2 regions of the Streptosporangium brasiliense genome follow, and region 2 is predicted to be linked to the other one. Evidence: riboswitches for the same ligand, from Rfam matches in the RefSeq annotation. Region 2 holds a riboswitch; the other holds the start of a gene.
What was found. Region 2 has a riboswitch for thiamine pyrophosphate ahead of J2S55_RS46365 (TenA family protein). Riboswitches for the same ligand answer to the same signal wherever they lie in the genome.
Positions count from the first base shown of each region.

Region 1 (15,426 bases), 6.3 Mb from region 2:
GGTACTCCATGAGTCCGGAGTGGACACGATCATCCTTTCGGGCAGAGGTCGTCCCTTACCGTAACGACCCGTGTGGGGGTCGATGTTTCCGGATCGGCCAACGATCACATCGTTGGTGACTAAGCATCCTTCTGCGTACTTTTACATGGGGGAAGCTTGGAGAGACGTCTGCGCGCGACGGGACCACGACGTAGCGTCGATAATGACGTTCTCATCGTGTGTTCAAGAAGTGGCGGGGATACGACGTGGGTGACAGGCCGGAAGACGACGATCGCACACGCGCGCTGCGATCGCCCCAGCCCGGGCCGCCGCGAGCCGCGGGACAGCCCGCCCACCCGGCGCCGGGGCGGAGCCGGCCGGCCGCCGGGCCCGGCCCGGAGACGCCGCGGGAAGGGGCCGACGACACGCGGCCGCGGGCGACCTCGCGGGTCTACGGCAAGGCCAGGGAGGGCGCCGGCCCGGTCCGGCCGCTCCCGGGCCAGGCCGCGCACTCCGTGCCGCCGGACGGCCCCCCGGGCGACCGTCCGGGCGGTCCGTCAGGTGGTTCCTCAGGAGGGAAAGGCGGGATCCGGATGCCGAGCACGACCTGGCGCCCGAAGCGGCCGGGCAGGCTGATCGCACGGATCCTCATCGGCCTGCTCGTCGTGCTGGTGGTGCTCGCCGTCGGCGGATACTTCACGGTCAACTCGCGGCTGACCCGGATCGAGGCGCTCACCGACTACGACGGCCGCCCTGCCGACACCCCCGGCACCAACTGGCTGCTGGTCGGCTCCGACAGCCGCGCCGGCCTGACCAAGGCGCAGCGCAGGAAGCTCGCCACCGGCAACTCCATCGGCCGCCGGACCGACACGATGATGCTGCTGCACATCCCCGACAGCGGCGACCGGCCGACCCTGGTCAGCCTCCCGCGTGACTCCTACGTGCCGATCGACGGCCACGGCAGCGACAAGCTCAACGCCGCCTACGCCTACGACGACGGCGGCCCCAAGCTCCTGGCCAAGACCGTCGAGAAGGTCACCGGGCTCCGCATCGACCACTACATGGAGATCGGCTTCGGCGGCTTCGTGGGCATCGTCGACGCCATCGGCGGGGTCGAGATCAACGTCAAGCAGGCCATCAAGGACCCCAAGGCGGGCATCGACCTGAAGAAGGGCCTGCAGACGATGGACGGCGGCACGGCCCTCGGTTACGTCCGCACCCGCGCCACCGGCGCCATCCCCGACTTCGACCGGACCCAGCGCCAGCGCCAGTTCTTCTCCGCGGTGGTGAACAAGGCGGCCAGCCCCGGAGTGCTGATCAACCCCTTCCGCTCCGTCCCGCTCGCGCTGAACGCCGCCGACTCCGTGTCCGTCGGCGAGGAGACCGGTGCCTTCAACCTGCTCTCCCTCGGCCTCGCCATGGGTGACAACCCGGTGACCACGGTCGTCCCGGTCGGCTCGCTGCCGACCATCAACGGCCAGTCGGTCGTCAAGTGGGACCGGACCAAGGCCCTGCGCATGTTCGAGGCCCTGGCCCAGGACAAGCCGGTCCCCAAGGACGCCCTCGGCAAGTAGCGGCTCGCCCCGGCCCCGGGCCGGCGTCCCGGCCGGTCGCCTGCCAGCCGCCTGCCCGCCGCCTCCTGGGGCCGATGTCGCGGATCCCCGGCCCGGCCCCGGTCGCCCCGGCCCCGGCCGGGGCGGCGGCTCAGGTGGACGCGCTGGTGGAGGCGGCGACGGTGGCGGCGATCACGCCGGCCATGACGGCGGCGTTGATCGCGGCGATGGTCTTGGCGACGGCCTCGCCGGCCCAGTCGCCCTCGGTGATCTCCTTGATGCGTTCCTTGCTCGCGCCCGGGAACGCCTTGCGATCGATCTTGGCCGCGTGCAGGACGGCGATCAGCACGGCGATCCGCCTGTCGGGGACGGCTCCGGACAGCACGCTTTGGACGCGCTCGCGCACGGCCAGCTCGACGCTGGGGTCACGCTCCGGGTAGCGGGTGCTGGGGAAGATCCCGAGGATCTTCCGCGTCTCCTCGCCCAGCACACCACGCTCGGCCAGGCGGGAGAGCAGGCGCTTGCGGAGCTTGGCCGAGTGGAGCTTGTAGATCCACCAGTCGGGCTTGCGCTCCTTGGTGTCGGCGGCGATCCTGGCCAGTGTCGCGTCCAGCTCCTCCTCGCCGAGAGGGGTGGGGTCCAGGACGGTCACCTTCTTGCCGGCCAGGTCGATCCGGCCGTTGACGGTCAGCTCCGCCAGAAGAGCGCCGCCGAGCGCGGCGTCGAGCTCCGACGAGCTGACCAGCTGCCTGCCCTCCGCTTCGCTGTAGGCGAGCAGGAGAACTTCTTCGGCGATGGTCGTCATGCTCCGACCCTATGCCGTAAGCACTACGTAATCGCCGGCGGCGGCCGGCCGGGATAGCTTCGCACCAGGGCCTGGAGGACGCTTCGAGGATCGGGCCCCGGAGGACATCATGCGGATCGGAAAGCTGCTCCGGCACCCGGCGACCTGGGTGGTCATGACGTTGGGCGCCGTCGCGTTCGGCGTCGCCCTGTATCTGTTCCAGCCCTGGCGCCTGTTCACCACCGTCGAGGTGGACGAGGCCGTGCCGGTCGCGGCGGCCCCGCGGACCGCGGCCCCGGAGACCGCTGTCCCGCCAGGCACCTCCCCGCAGGCCACGGCCACTCCGTCGCCGGGCGGGCCCGGACAGGCCGCGGAGCGGCCCGAGACTCTGGCCACGGGCACGTTCGTCGCGCACGAGCACAGCACCGAGGGCAGGGCCAGGGTGCTCGAACTGGCCGACGGGAGCCGGGTGCTCAGGATCGAGGACCTGGACACCTCCGACGGCCCCGACCTCCGGGTCTGGCTGAGCGACCAGCCCGTCAAGGAGGGCAGGGCCGGGTGGTTCAACCTCGACGACGGCGAGCACCTCGAACTGGGCGAGCTCAAGGGCAACCGGGGCAACGCGAACTACGCCATCCCGGCCGGGGCCGACCTGGACAGCCTGAAGACCGTCACCATCTGGTGCAGGCGCTTCAGCGTCTCCTTCGGCGCCGCGGCTCTGACCTGAGACAGGCGCCAGGGTTCCGGTCCGGGGCCGGTGGTGCTGCCCGGGGCTGGTCCGGGGCCGGTGGTGCTGCCCGGGGCTGTCCGGGGCAGCCGGGACTGGGGCGGGGCCGCCGGGGCTCTGGTCCGGAGCCGGCGGGGCTGCCCGGGGCGGAGATCGGCGCCGGGTCCTGGGTTGAGACAATGCTCGGCTTATGAGCATCTCTGCGGAACTCCACGCCATCGGCCGCCCGCTCGTCGAGGCGCAGCTCGCCCACCCGACGGTGGTGGGGATCGCCCGGGGGGACCTGCCGGAGCCGGTGTTCCGGTCGTGGCTGGAGCAGGACTACCTGTTCCTCCTCGATTACGTCCGGGTGTTCTCCCGGCTGGCCTGGCAGGCCCCCGACGGGCACCTGGGTGACCTGGTGGACCTGGCCCACGCCACCTTCCACGAGGAGCTGAACCTGCACCGGTCGCTGTCGGCGGGCTTCGGCGCCGACCTCGACAGGGCCGAGAAGGGGCCGGCCTGCGCCGCCTACACCTCGTTCCTGCTCGGCTCCGCGGCGGACTACGCCGACGGTCTGGCCGCGCTGTATCCCTGCATGTGGGGCTACTCCACCCTCGGCCGCGTCCTCGCGGAGAATCCCCCGGCCGAGCCGCGCTACCGGGCCTGGGTCGACACCTACGCGCATCCCGACTTCGCCGCGCTGACCGGACGCATCGCCGTGATGATCGACGAGGCCGTGCCCGACCTCGGCCGGGCCAAGGAGCTGTTCACCGAGGGGATGGCCCACGAGCTGGCCTTCTGGGACGTGCCCTGACCTGGTCCTCCGGGGCCGGTCCAGGTGGCCCGCGCGCATATGTTGGCGGGGTCACGGGCGGACGAGCCGCTTTACCCCCCATCTGGTGACGGACTTGAAAGAATGGTTGTCATGAGTGTTCCTGAGGTCGATGCGCGGGACGTGCCGGACGGCGCGTTCCTGCTTGACGTACGAGAGAACGACGAGTGGCGGGCCGGGCACGCGCCGGCGGCCGTCCACATCCCGCTCGGCGAGCTTCAGGCCCGGGTGGACGAGGTGCCGAAGGACGCGCCCGTCTACGTGGTCTGCCGCGTGGGTGGCCGTTCCGCGCACGCCGCCGCCTGGCTCGGGCACGTCGGCTGGGACGCGATCAACGTGGGCGGTGGCATGCAGTCCTGGGAGTCCGCGGGCCGTCCGATGGTCAGCGAGAGCGGTCAGGACCCGTTCGTGGCCTGACCCGGCCCTTGCGCAGAAGGGAGGAAATGACATAATTCACGGCGAATCATCTACCGCGGGAGCTCGGGCGCAACCGGGCTGAGAGGGCGGAACCACGTAGAGGGCCGGGCAGGCCCTCCGACGCGCCGCCGACCGCATGAACCTGTCCGGGTAATGCCGGCGTAGGGAGCTTTCCATGACGTCTGACGTCATCGATGCCAAGCATGCCGAGGCGCCTCTCACTCTCGACCAAGCTCCGCCGAAGACCCTCGGCGCGCTCGACCAGGGCGCGTTCTGGGCCAATCTGGGCGTCAGCCTGCTCGGGTTCTCCTTCGCGCTCTTCCTGATCAACCCGCTGCTCGACGACAACCCGCTCACCTTCACCGCGGCGCTGGTCGCCTCCCTGGTCGGCAGCCTCATCGGCACCGCCATGGTCGGCCTCGCCGCGGTCCCGGGCGCGCAGACCGGCCAGCCCGCGATGGTGCTGCTGCGCGGGCTGTTCGGCGCGAGACTCTCGGCCGTCCCGACCGTGCTCAACATCATCCAGATGATCGGCTGGGGCGCGTTCGAGCTGTGGGTCGTCGCGATGGGCGCGCAGGCGATCTTCGGAACGTCCGTCCCCTACGCGGTCTGGGCGATCGCGGCCGGGGTCCTGACGACGGCGCTGACCATCTATCCTCTGGGTGCCATCCGGTTGATCCGGCGCTTCGTCACGGCCGGCGTGATCATCTCGGTTGTCTGGTTCGCGGTGGTGTTCGTCCGCGACACCCCTGCCCAGACCGGCGGCTCCTGGGACGCCTTCGCCTCGGCCGTCGACTTCGTGATCGCCCTGTCGGTGTCGTGGGTGCCGGTCGCGGCGGACTACGCCAGGCACTCGCGCTCCAGCCGCGCGGCCTTCACCGGCGTCGTCGGCGGCTACACCGTCGCCCAGGTGGCGTGCCTGGCCGTCGGCGTCTACGCGGTGGCGCTCGCCGGCCACGGCGCGGTGCTGGGCCAGCCGACCGCCGTGTTCGCCCCGTTCGTGGCGGCCCCGCTCGGCGCGCTGTTCTTCGGCGTCCTCGTGCTGCGCGAGACCGACCAGTCGTTCGCGAACGTCTACTCCACCGCGATGTCGCTGCAGAACCTGATGCCCCGGGTGGACCGCCGGATCTTCTCCGTGGGCATCGGAGTGCTAACCACGGGCATGGCCCTCGTCGTCGACGTCAACTCCTACGGGGCCTTCCTCGGCATCATCGGCGCGGTGTTCGTGCCGATGCTCGGCGTGCTGGCGGTCGACTACTTCCTGCTCGGCCACGGCAAGGACTGGGACACCTCCGAGAACGCGCCCTCCCGCTGGCTCATGGTGGCCCCGTGGTTGCTGGGCTTCGTCACCTGGTGGATGCTCGCCGCGCCCTCGACCGTGTCGTGGTGGGCGGCGATCTGGAACGGCGCCCGGGACGCCGTCGGCTTCACCCCGCAGCCGTGGATGAGCGCGGCCGTCGGCGCGTTCGTCGTCTCCGGCCTGGTCACCCTCGGCCTCGGCGCGCTCCGCCGCCGCCGCCCGTAGCGGGCGGGGCCGCCCGCCTGGGGCCCGGGGCTACGGGGTGCCGGGCGGCCGGCCCCGGCCGGCCCCCTCGACGCGCAGCAGCCGCTCCTTGGCGGTCGCCCCGCCCGCGTAGCCGCCGAGGACGGCCTCGCTCTCGACCACCCGGTGGCAGGGCACGATCACGCAGACGGGGTTGCTGCCCAGCGCGTTGCCGACCGCGCGCAGCGCCCGCGGCCGGCCGATCCGTTCGGCGATCTCGCGGTAGGTGGTCACCGTCCCGTACGGGACGGCGGTCATCTTCTGCAGCACGGTCCTGGCGAACGGGGTCGCCAGCCGCAGGTCGGCCGTGATGGTGAAGGCGCGCAGCCGTCCGGAGAAGTAGGCGTCCAGCTCCCGGCGGACCGGGTCGAGCCGCCGCGCGTCCGGCCCCATGAAGGAGCCGACCTCCCGGCTGACGCGTTCGAAGACGATGTTCTCGTCCTCGTAGCTGCACGCCACCACCCCCCGGTGCGTCACCGCCAGGACGAGACGCCCCACCGGGCCGTCCAGGGTGCCGAACGCGATGTCGGGGTGGGTGTTCCCTATGTAGTCGGGCGAGGTCACCCGTAGCAGCGCGTCGATGTCACCGGATGACATGGCCCCACCCTTTCGTATCCAGGCGTGTGGTGACCGCAGCGTATCGGACGGATCACCCCAACGAGTGTCAGCACATGCGGACGAAAGTGCCAAGATCAGGCCGGTTGACACGGCACTATGGGTGTGTGGGTGACATCAGGGCCGCCAGTGACGACGGCATCGGCCGTGCGGTCGTCGCCGGCGCGCCCAACGCGATCGTCGCCCTCGACCGGGACCAGACGGTCCTGGCCTGGAATCCCGCCGCCGAACGCCTGTTCGGCTGGCCGGCGGAGGAACTGCTCGGCCGCCGCGCCCCGGTGGTGCCCGAGGAGCTGATGGCCGAGCACAACGCGGTCCTGGAGCGGGTCCGCACCGGCGGCCAGGTCTCGCTGCGGACCAAGCGGTTCCGCCGGGACGGCAGCCTGGTCGACGTGCGGGTCGACACCAGCGCGCTGCGGTCGGAGGCGGGGGCCCTGCTCGGCTACGTCAGCGTCTACCACCTGACCCAGGACGACGAGACGGCCCAGGACCGGGTCGTCCGCCGGGCGCAGCTGGTCCGCAGGCTCACCGACGTGGTCGCCGACATCAACGCCGAGCGGGAGCTGCCCGCGGTCCTCGACCGGATCGCCGCCAGCCTCGCCGAGCTGACGGGGGCCGACGCGGGCGGGTTCGTGCTCATCGAGGGCGACCGGGTCCGCCTCGTGGCCAGCCACCGGCTCCCCGACTCGCTGCGCGACTCCACCGCCGACCTGCGCACGAGCCTGGTCGGCAAGCTCCTGCGCACCGGCCGGACCGTGATGCTGGAGACCGGTGACCAGGCCCGGCTGGACGAGCTGATCTGGTCGCAGCTGCCCGGCCTGCACACCATCGCGCTCGGCGTCGCGGCGGTGGGCAGTCGGCCGTACGGCGCGCTGTACGCCCTGTTCGCCAAGCGCAAGGCCGGCCACGTCGAGCTGGAGCTGCTCGAACTCCTCGCCGGGCACGCCGGGATCGCCGTCGGCAACGCCATGGCCTACCAGGAGGCCGTACGGCAGCGCGCCCACGAGCGGGCGGTGTTCGACGCCAGCGCCGACGGCATCGCGGTCCTCGACAGCACCGGCCGGGTCATCCAGTGGAACCCGGCGGCCGGCGAGCTGACGGGCTTCCCCGCGGCCGAGGTGATCGGCGGGCCGCCGCCGTTCCCGCTGCCGGAGCCGGGTGACAAGCTCACCCTCCAACTGCCCTCGGGCGCCTGGCTGGACGTGCTCTGCGCGGAGATCGTGGAGACGGGCGAGATCGTGGTCGACTTCCGCGACATCACCCGGGCCAAGGAGCTGGAGGAGGCCAAAGATCTCTTCCTGGCCACCACCAGCCATGAGCTGCGCACCCCGATCACGGTGGTGCGCGGCTTCGCCGGCACGCTCGACTCGCGCTGGGACAGCATGACCGACGTCGAGCGCCGGGCCGCGGTGCACACCATCGCCGAGCGGGCGCGCTCCCTCGGCCAGCTCATGGACCACGTGCTGCTGGGCTCCCGGGCCGGGGCGGGCGAGCTCACTCTCAAGATCGAGGGCTTCGACCTCGGCGAGCTGCTCCGGACCGCCACGCTGGGCCTGCCGGTCCTGTCGGACCTGCACCGGGTCGAGGTGAGCGTCCCCGGCGACCTGCCCCCGGTCTCCGGCGACGCGCTGGCCACCGACATCATGCTCGGCCAGCTCCTGGAGAACGCGTTCAAGTATTCGCCGGACGGCGGCCTCATCAGGGTCGAGGCCTGGGCGGCCGGCGACCGGGTGGTGGTGGTCGTCGACGACGAGGGCGTGGGCATAGCCCCGGCCAGCAGAGAACGCGTCTTCGAGCGCTTCGTCCAGGGAGACAGCAGCGACCGCCGCCGGTTCGGCGGGGTCGGCCTGGGCCTCTACATCGTGCGCAGCCTGGCTCAGGCCCAGGGGGCCGAGGTGTCGGCGCACCCTCGGCCGGGCGGCGGCACCCGCATGCGCCTGGCCCTGCGCATTGCCGACACGCCAGGCGCCCTTACCTAAGTGACACGCCGATGCGGTAACGACCCGGTAACGGATGAGCTGATCTATTGTCGAATGTGCACAAGCTGTAATTGACGCCCGGTTTCTAAGACCATCTAACGGGGCATTTCGGTCGTACTGGGGTGTGTTCCTCAGGGGGGAACAGGGATACGGGGAGGTGAGTGCGTCGAGCGTCGTGTTGTTGCCGTATGCACCGTCCAGCGTCGCCGTCGCACGCCAACGCCTCTGCTCTGACCTGCAGGAATGGGGGGTCTACGAGACCGCGATAGATGATGCGGTCCTCGTGGTGAGCGAGCTGCTGAGCAACGCGCTCCGGCACGCGCATCCTTTACCGTCCGGTCAGATCAGGGTGGCGTGGCGCTGGACTGACGGATACGTCGAGGTTGCGGTGAGTGACGGAGGGGCCGCCACAGAGCCGCGCGCCGGACGGCCCACGCTCTCCTCACTGGGGGGCAGGGGTCTCGGCATCGTCGAGTATCTGGCCGCCAAATGGGGGGTCAGGCACGACGGTGAGATCACCACTGTCTGGGCGGTGGTCACGACTGTCAGCACTGTGAGTAACGGTAATGGTCAGGTTTCCATGCCCGAGCCCGCGCTGCGGGAGTGCGGATAGGTCCTGTCCCGCTTCATCGCCGTGAAGCGGGACAAGATCGTGATCATTCTCAGGCGGGGGCCGGACGGTACAGCAGCGCCCTCTCGCCGGCCGTCCACGCCGTGGTGACCAGCAGATAGATCCCGGCCGCGAGCGGGAGCACGGCCGCGGCCAGCACCGTCGCGTACGGCAGGAGCGGCATCACCCTGCGGAGCGCCTCCGGCTGGACCTGGTCGCCCATCGCGCGCCGCATCCGGCGCGATGTGACCGACGCCACGGTGAGCAGCAGCAGGAAGAGACCGGCGAAGACCAGCGTCGGCCCGCTGAGCAGCCCGTACCCGGCGACCGCGCCGGCGAGCTGCTGGCCCAGCGGCACGCCGAACAGCCCGTGGGTGAGCAGGGCGTTCGCGTGCCCGGCGATCACCGAGGAGGTGAAGACCCGGTACGTCACCATGAGGAACGGCAGCTGGGCCAGGCCCGGCAGGCAGCCGGCCAGCGGGGAGGCCTTCTCCCCGGCGTAGAGCGCGGCCAGCTCCCGGCGGAGCCGCTCGGGGTCGTGGCCGTGCCTGCTCCTCAGCTCCTGGAGCCGGGGGGCCAGCCGTGCCCTGACCCGCTCGCCCCTGGCCTGCATGACGCTGAGCGGCAGCAGCAGGAGCCGGACGGCGAGGGTGAACAGGACGATCGCCGGCGCGGTGGAGCCCAGCGGCCCGGCGAGCGCGGTGATGAGACCGGCGGTGAACTCGATGACGGGGTCGAACATGGGAGCCCTTCTGACTGGTGTGGGATCAGCACAGAAGGCGCCCGCGGTCCGGACGTGTCGACGCGGTGCTACGCGGGCGCCGGGCCCGCTGACGGTGCTCTCGGCCGTGACCGCCCGGCCGCGTCGGGGTCGCGCTGCCGGACGAACAGGGTCCGCCTGGCCCGCTCGCGCCGGGCCAGCGGCGCTCCCCGCCCCGCCCCGGAGGCGAGGGGCAGCACGCGCAGCGCCCAGGCGAGCAGGAGCACGCCCAGTCCGACCACGGCGGTCGCCGTCACGGCGCCGCCGCCGTCGAAGATCCAGACCGACAGCGTCTGGAGGGCGAGCAGGAGGCTCACTTGGCGAACTTGCCCGCGACCGTGACCACGGCGACGACCACGAAGGCGACCAGTGCCAGCACGACCAGGAACTTCAGCAGCCCGAACAGCGCGGGCAGCACGAGCCCGAACACGACGTAGAGCGCGAGGATGACGCCCAGGACTGCCATCACGGTACGACTCATGAGGCCACCGTACGTCCGGCGACCGGCCCGATGGAGGCCGGAACCATAACGATCCAGTGCTTACGGAGTGGTGACGCGGCATAGGGATCGGCCGCGCCCGGGCCTACCGTGGGGACCATGAGCACGCGGATTCTGGTGGTCGACGACGACCCGACGGTGGCCGAGGTCGTGGCCCGCTACCTGGAGCGCGACGGCCATCAGGTCGAGTGCGTGGGAGACGGCGCCGAGGCGCTCAGGCGCGCGCTGTCCAACCCGCCGGACCTGCTGGTGCTCGACCTCATGCTGCCGAAGATGGACGGGCTCCAGGTCTGCAGGAAGCTCAGGGAGCGCTGGCCCGTCCCGGTGATCATGCTGACCGCGCTGGGTGAGGAGATCGACCGGGTCGTGGGCCTGGAGACCGGCGCCGACGACTACGTCACCAAGCCGTTCAGCCCCCGCGAGCTGGCGCTGCGCGTGCAGTCGGTGCTGCGGCGGGCGCGCGGCGCCTCGGTGCCGGCCGGGACCGGCGTGCTCAGGGACGGCGCCCTCGTGGTCGACGTCGGCGCCCACGAGGTACGGCTCGGCGACGACCGGATCACGCTGACCGCCCGGGAGTTCGACCTCCTGGCCCATCTCATGCGCAACCCCCGCCAGGCCTTCAGCCGCTCCGCCCTGCTCGACCAGGTCTGGGGGTGGTCCTTCGGCGACTCCTCCACGGTGACCGTCCACGTCCGCCGCCTCCGCGAGAAGATCGAGCCGGACCCGACCGCCCCCCGGCGCATCGTCACGGTGTGGGGCGTCGGCTACCGCTACGAACCCCTGACGCAGACATGATCCCCGAGATCCTGCTGATCGTCGCCGTCACGGCCGGGCTCGGCCTGCTGGTGGCCCTGGCCGGGCTCGGCGTGATGCGGCTGCTGCGGGAGCGGTCGATCGGGGTGATGCTGGCGGTGGTCGCCGTGGTGACGGTCCTGGCCACGGTGGGGGGCGTGGTGGCCATCACCCTGAAGATGATCATCGAGGGCACGCCCAGGGACATCGTGCTCAGCGTGGTCGTGGTCGGCGGCCTGGTCGGCATGGGGGTCGCGACGGTGCTCGCCCGCCGGGTCGTGGCGGCCAGCCGCAGGCTGGTCGCCGCCGTGCACGCCGTCCCGCCCTCGGGGGAGTTCGTGCCGCCCCGCGGCCTGCCCGCGGAGCTCGACACCATCGCCAGGACGCTGGAGCAGGCATACGAGCGCCTCCGCCTGGGCCACGAGCGCGAGCGCGCCCTGGAGAGCGCCCGCCGCGAGCTCGTCGCCTGGGTCAGCCACGACCTGCGCACCCCGCTGGCCGGTATGCGGGCCATGGCCGAGGCCCTGGAGGACGGGGTGGTCGCCGACCCGAGGACGGTGAGCCGCTACCACACACAGATCCGCCTGGAGGTGGAGCGGCTGTCGGGCATGGTGGACGACCTGTTCGAGCTGTCCAGGATCCACGCCGGCGCGCTGCGCCTGTCCCGGCGGCGGATCGGCCTCGGCGACCTGGTCGCCGACGCCCTGGCCGGGGTGGAGCCGCTGGCCCGGGCCAAGGGAGTACGGCTGGCGGGCCAGGTCGACCAGGCGGTCCCGGTCCAGGCCGACGCCGGGGAGCTGTCCCGGGCCCTGCGCAACCTGGTGGTCAACGCGATCAGGCACACCCCGGGCGACGGCACGGTCCGGGTGCGCGCGCTGGCGGAGGGCGGGGTCGCCCGCCTGCAGGTCGCCGACTGCTGCGGCGGCATCCCGGCCGACGACCTGCCCCGCGTGTTCGACGTCGCCTTCCGCGGCGAGGCGGCCCGGACCCCGACCGCGGACGGTACGGGAGCCGGGCTCGGTCTGGCGATCGCCCGCGGCATCGTCGAGGCCCACGAGGGGGCCATCGACGTCGTCAACGCCGGGCCCGGCTGCCGGTTCGAGATCCGGCTCCCGCTGTCCGCTTGAGCCCCGGCCGCGGCCGGGTCAGGCGGTCATGGCTCCCGCCGCCCCGTGCGGGTCGTCAGCACCGCGACCTCGCCCTCGGGCCGGACCGGTATGACGAGCGTCACCTGCGTGTCGTCGCCGCTCTCGCCGTCGTCGGGTTCGACGTGCTGGCAGGAGGTGGGGGGCCGGGGACTGCCGAAGGACTCGGCCATGGCGCGGAAGGTGGGGCACGGCCAGCGCCACATGCAGCTGCGGCAGCGCAGGATCGGGCGTGCCGCGTCGCTGGTGATGCCGCCCGCGTCGCGGGGCTGGTGCAGGTCGAGGAGCCTGACCCCGAGGGCGGCGAAGCCGAGCAGCTCCTCGCGCGCGCCTTCGAGGAAGTCGAGGTCCTCGCTCGCCAGGCGGGTTCTGATGGGGACGTATCCCTCGCGGTTCACCAGGCCGCGCAGGGAGTTGGCCGCATCGTGCCACGAGGTGGCCTTCTCGGTGCGGGTGATCATGGACTCCAGGTGCTCCCGGAGCCGCTGTCGCTGGGGATCCTCAGGAAGGTCGGTGTTCATTGATGCGTTCGAGCCCGTTTCTACTCAACGGCCGCCACTGACGTAGCGCAGGGACGGTCGGGAGATTCCGGGTCTCCCCCCTTTCCGGCTAAGCCGGTGTTGCACAGTGTCAAGTTTCGCGCACTCGCGGTTTCCATGAGGGCGAAACGGGGGACAAAGGGCCGACGACTCGGGTTAGTCGAGAGAACGTGACCAGCGGCCTCCGCGCCGCTAGTGTGCCCGCTGTGGAGCTAAAAGTCTCAACTCGATCTCATGTCGGTCACACCGTCATGGCCGTTACCGGCGAAATCGACCTATATACCGCTCCTGGACTGCAGTCCGAGTTCACTCGGCTGCTCCAGGAGAGCCCGACCACCTACGTGGTCATCGACATGTCCGGAGTGGAGTTCTGCGACTCCACCGGCATGAACGTGCTGCTCTCGGCGCTCAAGCGGCTGAAGGAGCGGGGCGGCACCCTGGAGCTGGCGGCGCCGCGGCCCGCCGTACGCAAGATCCTGCAGGTCACCGGGCTCGACTCGGTGTTCACCGTGCACGAGGCGGTGCCCGGGAAGCTGCTGACGGCCAAGCCCAAGGGATGACCGGCACAGCGGTGATCATCCCGGCCAAGGACGAGGCCGACCGGATCGGCGCCACCGTGACCGCGGCCCTGGCGCTGTCCGGTGTGGACCTCGTCATGGTCGTGGACGACGGATCGACGGACCAGACGGGCCGGGTGGCGAAGGCCGCCGGCGCCCGTGTCGTGCGGCACAGCCGCAACCGGGGCAAGGCCGCCGCCATGGAGAGCGGGGCGGAGGCCGTGCGCCTGTTCGACGGGGAGGAGCCCCGCCACCTGCTGTTCCTCGACGCCGACCTGGGCGAGAGCGCGCACGCGGCCGCGCCCCTGATCAAGCCGGTCATGACGGGTGAGGCGGACATGACCATCGCCGTGTTCGCCACCCGCGTGAAGCTGGGCGGTCACGGGTTCGTGGTGCGGCTCGCACGCCAGGGCATCGAGCGCGCCACCGGCTGGACGCCCACCCAGCCGCTCAACGGCCAGCGCTGCCTGACCAGGGCCGCGTTCGAGGCCGCCCGGCCGCTGGCCCACGGCTTCGGTGTGGAGACCGCTCTGACGATCGACCTGCTCCGCAGGGGGTTCCGCGTGCGGGAGGTCGAGGTGGAGATGAGCCACCGGGCCACCGGCACCGACTGGAAGGCCCAGCTCCACCGGGCCAGGCAGTTCCGCGACGTCGCCCGGGCCCTGCTGGCCCGTAGGTAGACGGGCCTCCACGGCCGGCCCGTCCGCGGGCGCGCCCACCCGCGGGAGGCCGTCCGGGCCCCGCCGGTCCGCGGGCGCAGCCGCCTGCCACGGCCGGCCCGCTCCGGGCACTGCGCGGGATGTGCTGGAATTTGCGGGTGACTCGGGTTCCGTCGGATGTCGATGAGAGACGGGTTCCCGCGTCCGGCGCGCCGCGGGGGCTCGACGCCGCCGCGTACGCGGCCGTCGGGCTGTCGGCCGCGCTGACGCTCCTGATCGGGCTGCTGGGCCCCTCGGCCATGGTGCCCGGCCTGCCCGGCCCGTCCTGGCAGCCCCCTTACTCCCTGAACCTGCGCCCCGACGGCCATCTGGTGATCGCGATGGCGGCGGGGGCGATCGTGCTGGGCGGGCTCGGGCTCGCCGCCGCCCTGCGGTCCCGGTGGGGGCCGGATCCGCGGTGGCTGCTCGCGGCCGGTTGCACGGCGGCGGCGCTGGCGGCCTTCCTGCCGCCGTCGGGCTCGGCCGACCACCTCAACTACGCCGCCTACGGCCGGCTGGTCACGCTCGGCCACGATCCCTACGCCGTCACCCCCGCCGCTCTGCCCGGCGACCCCGTCACCGGAGCGGTGGAGGAGTGGGCCGGTGTGACGAGCGTCTACGGCCCGGTGGCGACCGCCGTGCAGGCGCTGGCCAGTCTCGCCGGAGGCGACTCGGTCAGGCTGACGGTCTCCGTGATGGCGGCCTTCAACGCGGCGGCGTTCATCGGCACCGCGCTGCTGCTGCACCGCTTCACCAGGGCGGACGCGGACCTGCAGCGGCGGGCGGCGCTGCTGTGGGCGGCCAACCCCCTGCTGCTCTACCACCTGGCCGCCGGGATGCACGTCGACACCCTGGCCGTCGCCTGCATGGTCGCGGCGCTCATGGCCCGTGGCGCGGGCTCCGGGCTGCTGCTCGGGGTGGGGATCGGGGTCAAGCTCAACGCCGGGCTGGTCGCGCTCGGCCCGGCGTGGGAGCTGCGCCGCTCGCCCGGCAGGCTCGCCGTCGTGGCGGGCACCGCGACGGCCACCGTGCTGGCCGTCTACGGCGTCGCCGGGCCGCACGTCCTCGACCAGCTCGGCGCGGCCAGCAAGAAGGTCTCGCTCGGCACGCCGTGGCAGCTCGTCAAGCTCGGGCTCCAGGCGCTGTCCGGGCCCGGCGCCTACACGGCCTGGATCCAGGCCGGCTCCCTGCTCCTGCTGGCCGTGCTCGCCTGGCTGCTGCTGCGGGCCGCGCCCCACCACACGGCCCCGGCGGTCGCCGCGGTGATGGTGGTCGCCTGGCTGTTCGCCGCGCCGTACGCGCTGCCCTGGTACGACGGGCTGGCCTTCGCGCTGCTGGCCATGGCCTCCTGGCCCGCGCTGGAGGGCTTCATGGTGGCCCGGGTGACGATCCTCTCCCTGGGCTACCTGCCGGCC
Region 1 is NZ_JAUSRB010000002.1:1,863,476-1,878,901, forward strand. It holds gene J2S55_RS17300 (LCP family protein) at 573-1,553, shown strand; gene J2S55_RS17305 (GOLPH3/VPS74 family protein) at 1,684-2,337, opposite strand; gene J2S55_RS17310 (DM13 domain-containing protein) at 2,447-3,043, shown strand; gene J2S55_RS17315 (TenA family protein) at 3,234-3,839, shown strand; gene J2S55_RS17320 (rhodanese-like domain-containing protein) at 3,942-4,274, shown strand; TPP riboswitch at 4,320-4,459, shown strand; gene J2S55_RS17325 (purine-cytosine permease family protein) at 4,450-5,799, shown strand; gene J2S55_RS17330 (methylated-DNA--[protein]-cysteine S-methyltransferase) at 5,830-6,414, opposite strand; gene J2S55_RS17335 (PAS domain-containing sensor histidine kinase) at 6,489-8,411, shown strand; gene J2S55_RS17340 (ATP-binding protein) at 8,569-9,024, shown strand; gene J2S55_RS17345 (YidC/Oxa1 family membrane protein insertase) at 9,074-9,763, opposite strand; gene J2S55_RS17350 (DUF6412 domain-containing protein) at 9,832-10,098, opposite strand; gene J2S55_RS17355 (hypothetical protein) at 10,095-10,262, opposite strand; gene J2S55_RS17360 (response regulator transcription factor) at 10,380-11,075, shown strand; gene J2S55_RS17365 (sensor histidine kinase) at 11,072-12,199, shown strand; gene J2S55_RS17370 (hypothetical protein) at 12,226-12,738, opposite strand; gene J2S55_RS17375 (STAS domain-containing protein) at 12,963-13,316, shown strand; gene J2S55_RS17380 (glycosyltransferase family 2 protein) at 13,313-13,993, shown strand; gene J2S55_RS17385 (MptA/MptB family glycosyltransferase) at 14,131-15,426, shown strand, end outside.
Region 1: it holds a riboswitch for thiamine pyrophosphate, as region 2 does, so the genes downstream of both, J2S55_RS17325 (purine-cytosine permease family protein) here and J2S55_RS46365 (TenA family protein) in region 2, are expected to answer to the same signal.

Region 2 (15,426 bases):
CGCGGCCTACGAGCTGTACGGCGGCATCCTCGACCGGATCGAGGCCGCGGGCCACGACGTCCTCGGAGCCCGGGCCACCGTGCCCCGGCGCCGCAGGCTGGCCGTCTTCGCGCGGCACCTGCTCGCGGCGTCGGTGGCCGACCGGGCCGAACGCCGGGTCACGGTCCAGGTGCCCTGAACCGCGCGAGCGCAATCGTCTGTCACTGCCGTCAGGAGGATGTGATGCCGGAGCCGGTGGTCGTCGACGCGATGGGTGGAGACCACGGACCAGCCGAGACGGTCGGCGGAGCCGTCCTGGCCCGGCGGGAGCACGGCGTCCCCGTCGTGCTCGTCGGCCGGGCCGGGGAGATCCGCGCGGAGCTGGCGCGCCACGGCGCGGTGGACGAGATCGACGTGGTGCACGCCGAGGAGGCCGTCCCGATGGGGGAGCGGGGCACGGGGGGCGCCGCCTCCGGAGCCTCCAGCCTCCGGGTGGGCTGCGAGCTCCTGCGGCAGGGGGCCGGCTCGGCGCTCGTGTCGGCCGGCTCCACCGGCGCGGTCGTCTCGTGCGCCATCCGCGGCGTCGGCCGCGCGCCGGCCGTGCTCCGGCCGGCCCTGGCGATCGCCCTGCCCGCGGTGACCGGCGGCGCCACCGTGCTGATCGACGCCGGGGCGACCTCCGACCCCACGCCCGAGATGGTCGCCCAGTTCGCCCTGCTCGGCGCCTCCTACGCCCGTCTCGTGCTCGGCGCGGCCGACCCGTCGGTCGGCCTGCTGTCGATCGGCGCGGAGCCGGGCAAGGGCAACCGGCTGACCCGCAGGGTGGCGGAGCTGCTGCCGTTGCTGCCGTTGCGCTTCCACGGCAACGTCGAGGGCCACGACGTGCTGGCCGGCGCCGTCGATGTGATCGTCACCGACGGGTTCACCGGCAACGTCGTGCTGAAGAACGTCGAGGGAGCCGTCCGGGCCGTGCTGACCCTGGTGGCGCGCTCGGGGACCGCCGCGCCGGAGGCGCTGCGGGAGGTGGCCCGCCGCTACGGGCCGGAGACCCACGGAGGGGCGGTGCTGCTCGGCCTGAGCGGCACCGTCGTCGTCGCGCACGGCTCCTCCCGCGCCGCGACGGTCGCGCGGGCCTGCGCGGTCGCACACGACCTCGCCGGCGGCGGGGTCGCCGCCCGTCTCCGGGACCATCTCACGGCCGAGCCGGTGAATTGAACCGGTGCGCGATGCGCGTGGTGCGCGGTACGCGGTGCGCGTGGTGAGCGCGCACCCGCGCCCGGGACAGGGCCCGGACCCGGCTCCGGAGCGGCGCCCGGACCGACGATCGGCGAGGCCGGCGGCCGCCCGGCCCGCCAGGTCCGCCCGGTCCGCCGGGGCGGCCGGGGACGGGTCACGGACGGTGGCCGCCGTACCTGGCCAGGGGGTCGATCCCGTCCCAGGTCCCCTCGCTGCCGTACGGAACGAACCGGGCGAACAGTTCTTCGGAGTACCAGCCCTCCGCCCGTGTCCGCCCGATCGCCTCCCGGTGCGCCTGCCCCCGGTAGGCGAAGTCCCGCACCGCGCGGGAGTCGCGCCACAGCGAGAACGTGGCCTGCCGGGCCAGCGGCCACTCCCCGACGCCGACCGAGGCCAGGCAGCCGTCCTGCTCCCGCAGCAGGCGCTCCACCTGGGGGACCGACCGGTAGAACGGCACCAGCAGGGAGGGGCGGATCGACGCGCGGGTCAGCACGGCGACCGGCCCGCCCGTGTTCCGCCGGGAGATCTCCTCGATCGGCCCGAACGGCTCCACCCCGCCCCACCGGCCGCGCGAGGCCAGCGGCGCCAGCCGTACCTGCCAGGACTCCTCGGCACGGCCCCGCCAGCGTGCCGCCACGGGGGAGCTCTCCAGGAAGTCCTCCAGCGCCCGCTCTCGGTCCCAGACGGCCAGCAGCGCCCAGCGCCGCAGGTCCGCGCCCAGGCTCATGGAGGCTCCGCGGCCGGAACCCAGCAGCCGCCAGAACAGCAGTCCCGCGGTGCCCGCCAGCACCGGCCGGTCGGCGGCCATGTACCGCATGGCCCCCAGGTCCGCATACCTCGTGAGGTGGAACGAAGCGATGATTCTCCTGCCCGTCGTGGTCATCGGCGGCTACCTTCTCGGGTCCGTGCCGGTCGCGGTGCCGATCGCCCGGACGCACGGCTTCGACCCCCGTGAGGTCGGCGACGGCAACCCCGGCTTCTGGAACGTCAAGGAGCGGCTCGGCTGGCGGGCCGCCGCACCCGTGTTCGCGGGCGACACGCTCAAGGGCGCGCTCGCCGCGCTGCTCGCCCTCGTGGCCGGCGGCCCGCACACCAACGGGCCCGGGGCCGGCGCCGTGCCGGTGTATCTGGCGGTGGCCGCCGCGATGGTCGGGCACGCCTGGCCGCTGTTCGCCGGCTTCCGGGGCGGCCGGTCGGTCCTCGTCTTCGTGGGCGGCTCCGCCGTCATCTGCCCGCCCGGATTCCTGCTCGGCGTCGCGGTCCTGATCGCGGGGGCCATGCTGACGCGCTCCTTCGCCGTCGGCGCGCGGGCGGGCGTGTTCTGCCTGCCGCTGTTCCAACTGCTCTTCGCGCCGGTGGAGCACGTGGCCGGGACGGGAGCGCTGATGTGCCTCATCGGGCTGCGCTTCCGGCAGGCGGCGCGGGCCGGGCGGGCGGGCCGGCCGCTCCCGCGGGAGCCGTGAGCCCGCGGGCCGCGGTGGGATAGGTACGGCCGCGCCAGCCGCGCACCGGGCGGAGCGTCGCCTGCGTCAGCCGTACGGCGGTCAGCGGGTCCAGCAGGGGTGACAGCAGCACGCCGGGGCCGGGCCGGGTGTAGCTGCCGCGCAGCGCGCCGGTCAGCGACAGCCGTACGGCCAGCAGCCCCAGGTCGAGCCGGGTGGGCCGGCCGGCCGCCAGCCGCAGGACGGGCAGCGCGGCGGTCAGCCAGATCACGGCCAGGTCGGCGGCCTGTCGGCCGGGGCCGGTGACGTCGCACAGCGGCAGCGACCGCCCCCACTCCCGCCACACCTCGGCCGCCGACTCGTGCATGTCGACCTCCAGCAGGCCGCCGGAGTCCAGGAAGCCGACCGCCCAGCCCGCGGCGGCCAGGTTCCGGGCCAGCGCCACGTCGTCGGTCATGTGCCCGCGGACCCGCGCGAACCCGTCGGTGGCCAGCATCGCCGTACGGCGGAAGGCCATGCACTGGCCGTTGGCCAGGACCCGGTGCGGAGCCGGGGCGACGGACGGCCCGATGGGGCCGGACCGGTAGACCAGCGTCGCCAGGAACGAGGCGTGCAGCGCCTGCTCGGCGGTCCCGCCGCAGACGAACCTGGGACCGGCGCTGACCAGGTCGTAGCGGTCCAGGGCCGCGGCCAGCGAGCCGAACAGGCCCGGCGCCGGCCGGGTGTCGGCGTCGAGCGTCACCACGATGTCGCCGCGGGCCGCCTCGACCCCCTGTCGCAGCGCCCACTGCTTGCCCACCCAGCCCTCCGGGAGGGGCGCGCCCGCGACGACCCTGGCGCCGAGATCGGCGGCCAGCCGCGCCGTGCCGTCGCCCGACTCGTCGTCGACGACGACGACCTCCGCGACGGCCGGATCGGCGAGCACGGCCGACAGGCAGGGGCCGATGCGGCGCTCCTCGTCGCGGGCCGGGACCACCACCGAGATCCGCCCGGCGGCCGTCTCGACGGGGGCCAGCGGGGGCAGCCGGCCGCGGCCGCGGGCCAGCCGTACCCCCACGGCGAGGGCGGCGGCGGCCTGGAGCGCGGTGAGCGGTCTCATCGGCGGAAGTCCGCTGCCACGAGCGAGGCGACGATGCGGCCGCCCATCGCCACCAGCGGCAGCCCGCCGCCGGGGTGCACGGAGCCGCCCACCAGATACAGGCCCCGCCGGGGCCCTCGGTTGCCGGGGCGGCGGAAAGGGGCGAACGGGCCGGCGTAGGCGCCGCCGTAGATCGCCCCGCCCCACGCGCCGTACCGCTCGCGCAGGTCGGCGGGGGTCAGCAGGTCGACGAAGCGCAGTCGCCCCGACAGGTCGTGGCCCCGGGCGGCCAGCCGCTCCAGCACCAGGTCGCGGTAGGAATCGGGGGAGATCGGCCACCGGCCCGGGTCGCGGGCCGGGACGTTGACCAGCATGACCCAGTTCTCGGCGCCGTCGGGCGCCTGCGACGGGTCGTCGACGGCCGAGCAGCCGACGTAGACGGTCGGGTCCACCGGCGGCCGGCGGCGCTCGAAGATGTCGGCGAACTCCCGCCCGTAGTCGGCGGAGAAGACGACGGAGTGGTGCGCCAGCCCTTCGGTCCGACCCTCCACCCCGGCCAGCAGCAGGAACGCCGAGGAGGAGGCGCCCAGCGCGGCGATGCGCCGCAGCCGCCGCCGGTCCGGCAGCAACCGCCCGTAGAGGGCCGCCGCGTCGGTGTTGGCGATCACGACGTCGGCGCCTTCGCGCTGCCCGCAGGCCAGCCGTACCCCCCGGACGCGGCTGCCGTCGGCGAGCACGTCCGTCACCTCGGCGCCGAGGGCGACCTCCACCCCCGCCTCCTCCAGCAGCAGGGCCAGGGCGTCGGCGACGCGGGGCAGCCCGCCCGGCACGTACCAGCCGCCCTGCCCGTGCTCGATCGCCGGGATGCAGGCCAGGGCCGCCGGCGCCCGGTACGGGCTGGAGCCCGCGTAGGTGGCGTAACGGCCGGCGTACTGGCGCAGGCGCCGGTCGGTGAAGAAGCGCCGGGCCAGGCCGTCGAGGGTCCGGCCGGGCGCGACCGCCAGCAGGTCCGACAGGCGCGCCCGCGCCGGCGGCCGGGTGAGCGGCCCGGCGAAGAACGTGCGGCACGACGCCTCGAAGCAGGCCCGCGCCCACCGGTGGAAGGCCAGCCAGTTGCGGCCCTCGCCCGGCGAGAGCCGGTCCACCTCGGCGGCCATCCTGTCCGGGGCGCGGTGCGCCGTCAGCGTCGAGCCGTCGGCGAAGCGGTAGCGGCACAGCTCCCGCGGCTCGACGAGGCCGAGCTCCAGGCCGAGATCGGCGAAGACGCCGGGCAGGGTCAGCAGGGACGGCCCGACGGAGAAGGTGAAACCGTCGCGCGCGTGCTCGGCGAGCTTGCCACCCAGCCGGTCCCGCCGCTCGTACAGGCGGACCCGGTGCCCCTGGCGGGCCAGCAGCAGGGCGGAGACCATGCCGCCCACGCCGCCGCCGACCACGATCACCTCCGCCACGCACGCCTCCAGGCGAGTACGGAGAACAGGCCCATACAGGCTCCTCCCACGCCGGCGACCAGCGGATCCGGCGGGTCGAAGACGGCCGCGAACCCCAGGGTCTCCATGAACGCCATCGCCGTGTAGATCGCGACCAGCCCGGCGCTCCTGGCGCCCGGGTCGGTCAGGGCCGCCTCGATCACGGCCATGACCAGCAGCGAGACCACCAGCCAGCCGGCGAAGTTGCCGGCCGGCACCCCCCGGTAGAGGCCCGGGTCGTGCCAGGTCCACAGGCCCAGCCGGACCATCTGCGGATCGAGGAACAGGTCCCACGCGGTCAGCGCCAGGGCCCCCAGCCCGATCCGCGCCGCCCGGCTCCCCGGCGCCGCGGCCGCGGCCGTCGCGTGGGCCGCCAGGCCCATGCCGCCCCACGCCAGCGCCACCACCACCGGCACCCCGCCGAGCTGCGGCCGCAGCAGCCCGGTGTAGCCGTAGTCCCCGAAGGGCAGCCCGGTCCTGACGCCGACCCACTCGGCGGCGTACCCGGTCACCGCCGCGGCGCCCAGCGCCGCGGCCGCCCGGGGGAGGGGATGGGCCCGTGCGGCGAAGGCCAGGGCGCTCGCCGTCAGCAGCAGCACGACCACGCCGGCCAGTCCGATCGGCCGAGGCTGCAGCCCCGACGCGACCTGCGCGGCGATCACGGCCAGCAGCAGGCCCCCGCCGAGCACACCGAGGACGTCGAGGCCGCCCGGGGACGGCCCGCGCCGCACCGCGTCCCTCACCGCGCCGGGGGCGGGGCGTCCGCTGTTCACCCCATGGCTGTGCCCTGCCGACGGTCATCGGAGCGGCGGGCCTCGGTCAGATTCGCTTTGACCTCCCGCCGCCGCGGCCGCCCGTCCTACGTGGCCGACGCCTTCAGATGGTCGAGTACGGCCCGCGCCACCTCGTGCTTGGACATCTCGGGCCGTTGGAAGCGCAGGTCGGCCACCTCGGCGAAGGAGGCCGCCCGCCGCTCGTGCAGTTCGGACGCCAGCGCGAGCGGCTCCTTGCCGAAACGCGGCCGGTGGGACCTGGCCTTGATCTTCTCGGCCAGGAACTCGGGTGTGGCGTCCAGCCACACGACCAGGGCCGGCTTCAGCTCGGCCCGGGAGCGCGGGTCGTCGAGCACGCTGGCCGCGGCGGCGATGACCGGCGCGGGCCGTTCGGCGAGAGCCTCCCGCAGGTGGGCCGCCTCCCTGGCGTGGAGCACCTCGGCGCCGTCACCGGCGGCGATCTCGGCGGCCGTGGCGCCGTAGCGCTGTTGGAGATATTCGTCGCTGTCGCGCACGGGCCTGCCGAGGGCCTCGCCGAGCAGCCGTGACACGCTGGTCTTCCCCGCGCCCATCAGACCGATCACGACGATCGGGATGTCGGCCGTCATGCGCGTCACCTCCTGAGGTTCGTGGAACGGAGTGTCCGTCCCCTGCCCGCGAGGATCGGCTCTAGCCCTCCGCTCCAGCCCTCGGAGCCCTCCGCGCTAACCCTCCGCCGCGTCGGCGTTCCGGTTCTCCGCCGCGTCGGCGAGCAGGGCGGCGGCGACGGCGCGGGCCTGCCCGGCCGGGGCGGCCGACCGCTCGCGCAGCGCTGTGACGATCGCGCCGTCCATGAGCATGACGAGCTGCCGGGCGAGCACGGCGGGGTCGTGGTGGCCGGCCGCGACGAGCAGGGACTCGACGTAGCCGATCACCCTGTTCTTGTGGCCGGCCGCGACCCGGTGGGCCGGGCTGTCGGGGTCGGCGCTCTCGACCATCGTGTTGATGAAGGCGCACCCGCGGAAGTCGGCGCGGGCGAACCGTTCGGCCAGCGCGTCGAAGACCGCCAGCGGCCCGCCGCCGTGAGCGGCGACCCGCTCGGCCAGCCACTGGCGCCACCGCAGGTCACGGCGTTCGAGCATGGCCACGACGAGGTCGTCCTTGCTCGGGAAGTGCCGGTAGAAGGAGGCGCGGCCGACTTTGGAGACGGTCAGGATCTGCTCCACGCCGACGGCCCGGACCCCCTCGGCGTAGAAGAGCTCCTCGGCGGTGTCCAGCAGGCGTTCACGGGCTCGGGTCGGCATGCAGGGATTCTATCCATTCTTGACGGAAATGGAACCGATCAGTACCGTTACCGCAGACGGAACCGATCAGTACCATTTTGGGGAGACGCCATGCCTCGGCTGCCGCAGTTGACCGATGACCCCGAGGGCCTGCTGGAGGAGACACAACGCCAGCTCGGCCGGGTGCCCAACCTGTACGCCGCGCTGGCCAACGGCCCCGCCGCGCTCCGCGGTTACCTGGCGATGCGCGACGCGCTCACCCGGGGCGTGCTGCGCGCCAGGCTGCGCGAGCAGATCGCCCTGCTGGTCGCCCAGGAGAACCGCTGCACCTACTGCGTCAGCGCGCACACCATGCGCGGCACCCGTATGGGCCTGAGCGAGGAGGAGCTGAAGCTGACCCGCGACGGCCACGACGCCGACCCGCACGCCGACGCGGTCCTGCAGATCACCCGGGAGGTCGTCCAGGCGGGCGGCAGGGTGGGCGACGAGAGCCTGGCGCGCGCCCGGCAGGCCGGTGTGACCGACGCCGAGCTCGCCGAGATCGTCGCCCACGTCGCGCTCAACACCCTGTCGAACTACTTCAACCACCTGGCCCGGCCCGACCTCGACTTCCCCGAGGTGACCGCGTGAACCTCACCTGGCGCACCGCCTCCGTCGAACTCGTCGAGGGCTACCGGATGACCGGCCCCGACGGCGCCCCCACCGGCCGCGTCGAAGAGGCCCGGGTCGCCTTCGAGGGTGGCTTCGCCCACATCGAGGTGCCGGGCACCGGCCACATCGACGTCGTCTCCGCCCCCGCGGTCCGATTGATCACCTACCGGCCCGCCTGAGGCGCCCGAGCGTCCGCCGGGCCCAGCGGTTCTCCCGCCCGCGCAGACCGCCGTGGGCACACACCTGCGCGAGCGGGAGAACCCTTCCGATCGTGCCCGGTCCCGGCCGGCGCCGACCTGCGTGCCGGCCGCCGCGCCCGGTTCGCTCCGGCCCGACGGGCCGACCGGCCCGGTACGGCGGCGGAGGTCAGCCGCCGGGCCGCCACTGTTGCGTGGGCCACGTCTCCTGCTTCCAGGCGCTGTCCCAGAACATCCACTCGTACTCCGTGGCCTGGACGAACGCCTCGGTCATGGCCGCGCGCGTCTCGCCGTCCGCCCCGGCCGCCAGCCGGTCGGCGATCTCCTTGGCCCGCTCGACCGACTTGGCGAAATCCGGATCGGCGTAGGTGGAGATCCACGCCTGGTAGGGGTGGCCGGCGACGTCGCCCACCTGCTTCACCAGCGCCGCTCCCACGTCCTGGTAGACCCAGAAACACGGCAGGACGGCGGCGACGAGCACCGGGTACGGCGCGGCCAGCGCGACGGCCTGGAGGAAGGAGGAGTAGCCGAGGCAGGTGGGCGAGGTGCGGATGCCCGAGAGGTCGGCCGCGCTCAGACCGTACTCCTCGATGTAGCCCTCGTGCAGGGTCCGCTCGGCGGCCAGCGCGGCGTGCGCGCTGCTCGACCAGAACGCGGCCTCCTCGGAGTCGCCGGCCCGCACCGAGGCGGTGGCGAGCGCCTTGGAGAACGCCTCGAGGTATCTGGCGTCCTGCACGATGTAGAAGGCGAAGCGCCGGCGGTCGAGTGTGCCCTCGCCGAGTGCGGCGTTGAAGGGGTGCTCATGGATGGCCCGTAGCAGTGCGGTGGAGCGTGCCCAGACGTCGTCGCAGAACATGACGTCCCTTCGCTAGTTCGAACTAGATCAGGTTCGACGGGTGTGATCTCAGCCCCGGATCCGCCGGGGCACCCCGCGTCGCGAGTAGGGTAACAGCTCGCCGGGCTCCGTCCCCTGCCGGCCGCCGTCGACCGCCATGGATCACAGGGCACGCCTGTCACGGCCCCGGCCGCCCCGCCACCGGCCGGTCGCCCGGACCCTCGGCGCACGCGGTCCGCGCCTGACCCACCACCACCGGCGACGTCTTGAGAGGGTCAGGGTGGCCCCGCCGGGTCCGCCGGGAGGGACGGGCGGGGATCGGGGGCGGTCCCACGCTCCGTGTCGGCTCTTGACAAGAGAGACTCGCGGGTTCACGTTGTTGCGTATAGCGCTGGCCGTTCCGTTTTGCGAAACCCTGCTGGTCGCGATGGTCCCTGCGCGCTCCTCGCCGCCCTCCCCGGCGGTGAGGCCCGCCGGCTCGGCATCGGACGGCCCGCCGCCAGAAGGAGGCATCGTGACCGCGAGCAGCCCGCCCCCCAGCCTGATCGCCACCCTGCCCGGCGGTCACTACACCGACGAGCGCGTCTTCGCCCTGGAACAGGAGCGCATCTTCGAGTCGATGTGGTTCTGCGCGGTCCGCGCCGCCGACCTGGGCAGGCCCGGCGCCTTCAGGACGGTCCAGGTGGGGCGGGAGAGCGTCCTGGTCACCCGGGCCCGGGACGGCTCCGTCCGCGCCTTCCTCAACGTCTGCCGCCACCGGGGCGCCCGGCTCCGCACCGAGGAGTCCGGCGAGGTGAGGCGGACCTTCCGGTGCCCCTACCACGCCTGGACCTATGACCTCGAAGGCCGGCTGGTCGCCGCCCCGAACCTCGCCGCGATGCCCGACCTCGACCGGGCCGCCTACGGGCTGGTCGGCGTCCACGTGCGGGAGTGGCTCGGCTACGTGTGGCTCTGCCTGGCCGACGATCCACCGCCGTTCGAGGCGGACGTGGTCGGCGCGGTGGTCACCCGGCTGGGCGAGGAGGGACTGATCGAGAACTACGGCGTCGGCGACCTGGAGGTGGGCCGCAGGATCGTCTACGACGTGAAGGCGAACTGGAAGCTCCTGGTGGAGAACTTCATGGAGTGCTACCACTGCGCCACCATCCATCCCGAACTCGTCGGGGTGCTCCCGGAGTTCGCCGGAGGCTACGCGGCGCAGTCCTTCGTGGGGCACGGCGCGCGCTTCGGCGCGGAGGTCCGGGGCTTCACGGTCGACGGGTCCCAGGGCGTGGACCGGATCCCGGGCGTCAGCGAGGACCAGGACCGCCGCTACTACGCGATCACCATCAGGCCGCAGGTGTTCGTCAACCTGGTGCCCGACCACGTGATCATCCACCGGATGTTCCCCCTGTCGGCCGGCCGGACGGTCGTCGAGTGCGACTGGCTCTTCCACCGGGACGTCGTCGAGCGGGGCGCGGATCTGGGCCCGTCCGTCGAGCTCTTCCACCGGGTCAACGCCCAGGACTTCGCGGCCTGCGAGCGGTGCCAGCCGGCGATGGCCTCCCGCGCCTACGCCCGCGGCGGGGTGCTGGTGCCCAGCGAGCACCACATCCGGGCCTTCCACGACTGGGTCCTCGCCCGGCTGGGACCGGCGTCGGCGTAGATTGGGGAGCCGCCCGGCCCGGCCGGGGCACCAGGAAGAGCACCGGGAAGCCGGGGCACCGGGAAGAAGGGAGCGCCGGATGGCCAGGAAGGCCCCGCGCGAGGACGTCACCGAGGAGGGCCTGGAGGTCGGCCCGCCCAAGCAGTGGGCGGCGGGCATGCCGGGAGTGGCCCGGTCGCTGCTGACGTCCTACGCCCAGATGGGCGCCGGCCGCACGCTCCTGACCCTGGCCCAGGTCAACCAGAAGGACGGCTTCGACTGCCCGGGCTGCGCGTGGCCCGAGGGGGAGCACCGCAGCCCGGCGGAGTTCTGCGAGAACGGCGCCAAGGCGGTGGCCGAGGAGGCCACCACCCGCAGGGTCACCCGCGACTTCTTCGCCGCGCACACCGTGGCGGAGCTGGCCGGGCGCACCGACTACTGGCTGGGCCAGCAGGGACGGCTCACCGAGCCGATGCACAGGCCCGCCGGGTCCGACCACTACGTGCCGGTGACGTGGGAGGAGGCGTTCGCCATCGTCGCCCGGGAGCTGCGCGCCCTCGGCGGCCCGGACGAGGCGGTGTTCTACACCTCCGGCCGCACCTCCAACGAGGCCGCGTTCGCCTACCAGCTCCTGGTGCGCCGCTTCGGCACCAACAACCTGCCCGACTGCTCCAACATGTGCCACGAGTCCAGCGGCTCGGCGCTCAACCAGACGCTGGGCATCGGCAAGGGCACGGTGTCGCTGGAGGACCTGCACCACGCCGACCTCGTCCTCGTCGTCGGCCAGAACCCGGGCACCAACCATCCGCGCATGCTGTCGGCGCTGGAGCGGGCCAAGCGGAACGGGGCGCGGATCATCGCGGTCAACCCGCTGCCCGAGGCGGGCCTGCTCCGCTTCAAGAACCCGCAGCGGCCCTCCGGGGTGCTGGGGCGCGGCACGACGCTGGCCGACCGCTTCCTGCAGATCCGGCTCAACGGCGACCTCGCGCTCTTCCAGGGGCTGTCGCGGCTGCTGCTGGAGGCCGAGGACGCCGCCCCCGGCTCGGTGGTCGACCGCGAGTTCGTCGAGGAGCACACCCACGGCTTCGACGGCTGGGCCAAGAGCGTCCGCGACCTCGACTGGGCGGAGGTGGAGGAGGCGACCGGGCTGGACCGCCCGGCCATCGAGGAGACCGCGCGGGAGGTGCTCGGGGCGCGGTCGGTGATCGTGTGCTGGGCGATGGGGCTCACCCAGCACAAGAACTCCGTCGCCACCATCCGGGAGGTGGTCAACTTCCTGCTGCTGCGCGGGAACGTGGGGCGGCCGGGCGCCGGGGTCTGCCCGGTGCGCGGGCACTCCAACGTCCAGGGCGACCGCACCATGGGCATCAACGAGAAGCCGCCGCAGTCCTTCCTCGACGCCCTGCGCGAGGAGTTCGGCTTCGAGCCGCCCCGCCGTCACGGCCTGGACACCGTGGAGGCGATCAGGGCGCTGCGGTCGGGACAGGCCAAGGTGTTCTTCGCGATGGGCGGCAACTTCGTGGCGGCGACCCCAGACACGGCGGTGACGGAGGCGGCGATGCGCCGCGCCCGGCTCACCGTGCAGGTCTCGACGAAGCTGAACCGCTCCCACGCCGTCTGCGGCGAGCAGGCGCTCATCCTGCCGGCGCTGGGGCGCACCGAGCGCGACGGCGACCGGTTCGTCACGGTCGAAGACTCCATGGGCCTGGTGCACGCCTCCCGGGGCCGGCTCCGGCCGGCCTCGGCGGAGCTGCTGCCCGAGGTGGCGATCGTCTGCCGGCTGGCACGGGAGCTCTTCGGCGCCGACCCCCACGTGCCCTGGGCGGAGTTCGAGACCGACTACGACGCGATCCGCGAGCGCATCGCGCGGGTGGTGCCCGGGTTCGGCGACTTCAACGCCCGCGTCCGCGTCCCCGGCGGCTTCGCCCTGCCCAACGCGCCGCGCGACGAGCGGCGCTTCCCGACCGAGACCGGCCGGGCCAACTTCACCGTCAACCCCCTGGAGGTGCTGCGCGTCCCGGCGGGGCGGCTGCTGCTGCAGACGGTCCGCAGCCACGACCAGTACAACACCACGATCTACGGCATGGACGACCGCTACCGCGGCGTGCGCGGCGGCCGCCGCGTCGTCTTCGTCCACCCCGACGACCTGGCCGAGCGGGACCTGGCCGACGGCGACATGGTGGACCTGGTCGGCGAGTGGCCCGACGGGGAGCGCCGGGCCGAGGGGTTCCGCGCGGTCGCCTACCCCACCGCGCGGGGCTGCTGCGCGGCCTACTTCCCCGAGACCAACGTGCTCGTCCCGCTGGACTCGGTCGCGGAGACCTCCAACACCCCGACCTCCAAGAGCGTCGTGGTCAGGATCGAGCGGTGTAGCCCAGCCGGCGGCTGATGTCCTCGGCCCCCGCGGTCAGCACCGGGGCGAGCCCGTGCATCCGCTCCTGGCTGAGGCGGTAGGCGGGTCCGGAGGCGCTGACCGCGGCGACGATCTCGCCGTCGTGGGACCGGACGGGGGCGGCGATGGCGTTCAGCCCGATCTCCAGCTCCTCGACGGTGACCGCGTAACCCCTGCGCAGGGCCTCCTCCAGCTGCTCCTCCAGCACGGCGGCCGAGGTGATCGTGGCGGGGGTGTAGCCCTCCAGCCCGGCGGCGGCGATGAGCCGGGCCCGGTGGCGGCCGTCGAGGTGGGCCAGCAGGACCTTCCCGCTCGACGTGGCGTGCAGGGGGGTGAGCTGCCCGACCCAGTTCTGCGTGGTGACCGCCGACGGCCCGCGCACCTGGTCCAGGTTGACCGCGTAGTGGGAGCGGAGCACGGCGAGGTTCACCGTCTCGCCGATCTCCTCGGCCAGGCGGCGGCAGACGGGACGGCTCTGCTGGGTGAGGTCCAGCCGGGCGGCCACACCGCCCGCCAGGCGGATGATCCCGAAGCTGAGGCGGTATTTGCCGCGGTCCTCGGCCTGCTCGACCAGGCCGCGGGTCTCCAGCGCCCCGAGCAGCCGGAAGGCGGTCGACTTGTGGACGCCGATCTCCCCGGCGACCTCGCTGACCCCCGCCTCCCGGCGCCGGGAGAGGATCTCCAGGATGCTGATGGCCCGGTCGACCGACTGCACCCCGCCGCCGTCGGCCCGGTCACCGGAGGAATCGTTGCCCATAGCGGGACTGTAGGCGCTGCGCGGAACGCGCGTCCAACGCGTCCGGCGGAATTGGTTGCGTATAGTGCGACTTATTGCGCTATTCACTACGATCTCTGCTATCACCCCTGCTGTGAGCGAGACGAGGCAGACATGTACGACTTCGTCATCGTTGGGGGCGGATCGGCCGGGAGCGCGCTGGCGAACCGGCTGTCCGCCGACCCCGCCAACCGAGTGCTGGTGCTGGAGGCCGGCCGCCCGGACTCCCTCTGGGACGTGTTCATCCACATGCCCGCCGCGCTGACCTTCCCCATCGGCAGCCGCTTCTACGACTGGAAGTACGAGTCCGAGCCCGAGCCGCACATGAACGGCCGCCGGATCTACCATGCCCGGGGCAAGGTGCTGGGCGGCTCCAGCAGCATCAACGGGATGATCTTCCAGCGGGGCAACCCCCTGGACTACGAGCGCTGGGGGGCCGACCCGGGCATGGGCACCTGGGACTTCGCGCACTGCCTGCCGTACTTCAAGCGCATGGAGAACTGCCTGGCCGCCGATCCGGACGACCCCCTGCGCGGGCACGACGGGCCGCTGGTGCTCGAACGCGGGCCGGTGCGCAACCCGCTGTTCGCGGCCTTCTTCGAGGCGGTGCAGCAGGCCGGCCACCGGCTGACCGACGACGTCAACGGATACCGGCAGGAGGGATTCGCCCGCTTCGACCGCACCATCCACCGGGGGCGCCGGCTGTCGGCCGCCCGCGCCTACCTGCACCCCGTCAGGCGGCGGCCCAACCTGGAGATCAGGACGCGGGCCTTCGTCACGAGGATCCTGTTCGAGGGCGGGCGCGCCGTCGGCGTGGAGTGCGACGGCCGGACGGTCCGGGCGGGCGAGGTCATCCTCTGCGGCGGCGCGATCAACTCGCCGCAGCTGCTCCAGCTCTCCGGCGTCGGCGCCGCCGCGGAGCTGGGCGCGCTCGGCGTCGAGGTCGTGCACGACCTGCCCGGCGTGGGGGAGAACCTCCAGGACCACCTGGAGGTCTACATCCAGTACGGCTGCAGGCGGCCGGTGTCGATGCAGCCCGCGCTGAAGTGGCGCAACCGGCCGTGGATCGGCGCGCAGTGGCTGTTCCTGCGCAGCGGCCCCGGGGCGACCAACCACTTCGAGGCGGGTGGCTTCGCCCGCGGCAACGACGACGTCGCCTACCCCAACCTGATGTTCCACTTCCTGCCCGTCGCGGTCCGCTACGACGGCTCCGCACCGGTGGGCGGGCACGGCTACCAGGTGCACATCGGGCCGATGTACTCCGACGCGCGCGGCTCGGTGAAGATCAGGAGCACCGATCCCCGGGTCCATCCGGCGCTGCGGTTCAACTACCTGTCCACCGCGCAGGACCGGCGCGAGTGGGTGGAGGCCGTCCGGATCGCCCGCGACATCCTGACCCGGCCCGCCATGGACGACTTCAACGCGGGGGAGCTGTCGCCCGGGCCGGAGGTCCGGACAGACCAGGAGATCCTGGACTGGGTCGCCCGGGACGGCGAGACCGCGCTGCACCCCTCGTGCACCGCGCGGATGGGCACCGACCCCCTCTCCGTCGTCGACCCGCTGTCCATGCGGGTCCACGGCCTCCAGGGGCTCCGCGTCGTGGACGCCTCGGTCATGCCCTACGTGACCAACGGCAACATCTACGCGCCGGTCATGATGGTGGCGGAGAAGGCGGCCGACCTGATCCTGGGCAACACCCCGCTCGCGGCCGAGCAC
Region 2 is NZ_JAUSRB010000002.1:8,125,202-8,140,627, reverse strand. It holds gene J2S55_RS46420 (phytoene/squalene synthase family protein) at 1-178, shown strand, start outside; gene plsX (phosphate acyltransferase PlsX) at 223-1,194, shown strand; gene J2S55_RS46410 (spheroidene monooxygenase) at 1,370-2,032, opposite strand; gene J2S55_RS46405 (glycerol-3-phosphate acyltransferase) at 2,073-2,678, shown strand; gene J2S55_RS46400 (glycosyltransferase family 2 protein) at 2,608-3,756, opposite strand; gene J2S55_RS46395 (phytoene desaturase family protein) at 3,753-5,183, opposite strand; gene J2S55_RS46390 (carotenoid biosynthesis protein) at 5,171-5,974, opposite strand; gene J2S55_RS46385 (shikimate kinase) at 6,061-6,582, opposite strand; gene J2S55_RS46380 (TetR/AcrR family transcriptional regulator) at 6,679-7,257, opposite strand; gene J2S55_RS46375 (carboxymuconolactone decarboxylase family protein) at 7,348-7,866, shown strand; gene J2S55_RS46370 (hypothetical protein) at 7,863-8,066, shown strand; gene J2S55_RS46365 (TenA family protein) at 8,254-8,940, opposite strand; TPP riboswitch at 8,928-9,026, opposite strand; gene J2S55_RS46360 (aromatic ring-hydroxylating oxygenase subunit alpha) at 9,434-10,564, shown strand; gene J2S55_RS46355 (FdhF/YdeP family oxidoreductase) at 10,644-12,932, shown strand; gene J2S55_RS46350 (IclR family transcriptional regulator) at 12,898-13,692, opposite strand; gene betA (choline dehydrogenase) at 13,825-15,426, shown strand, end outside.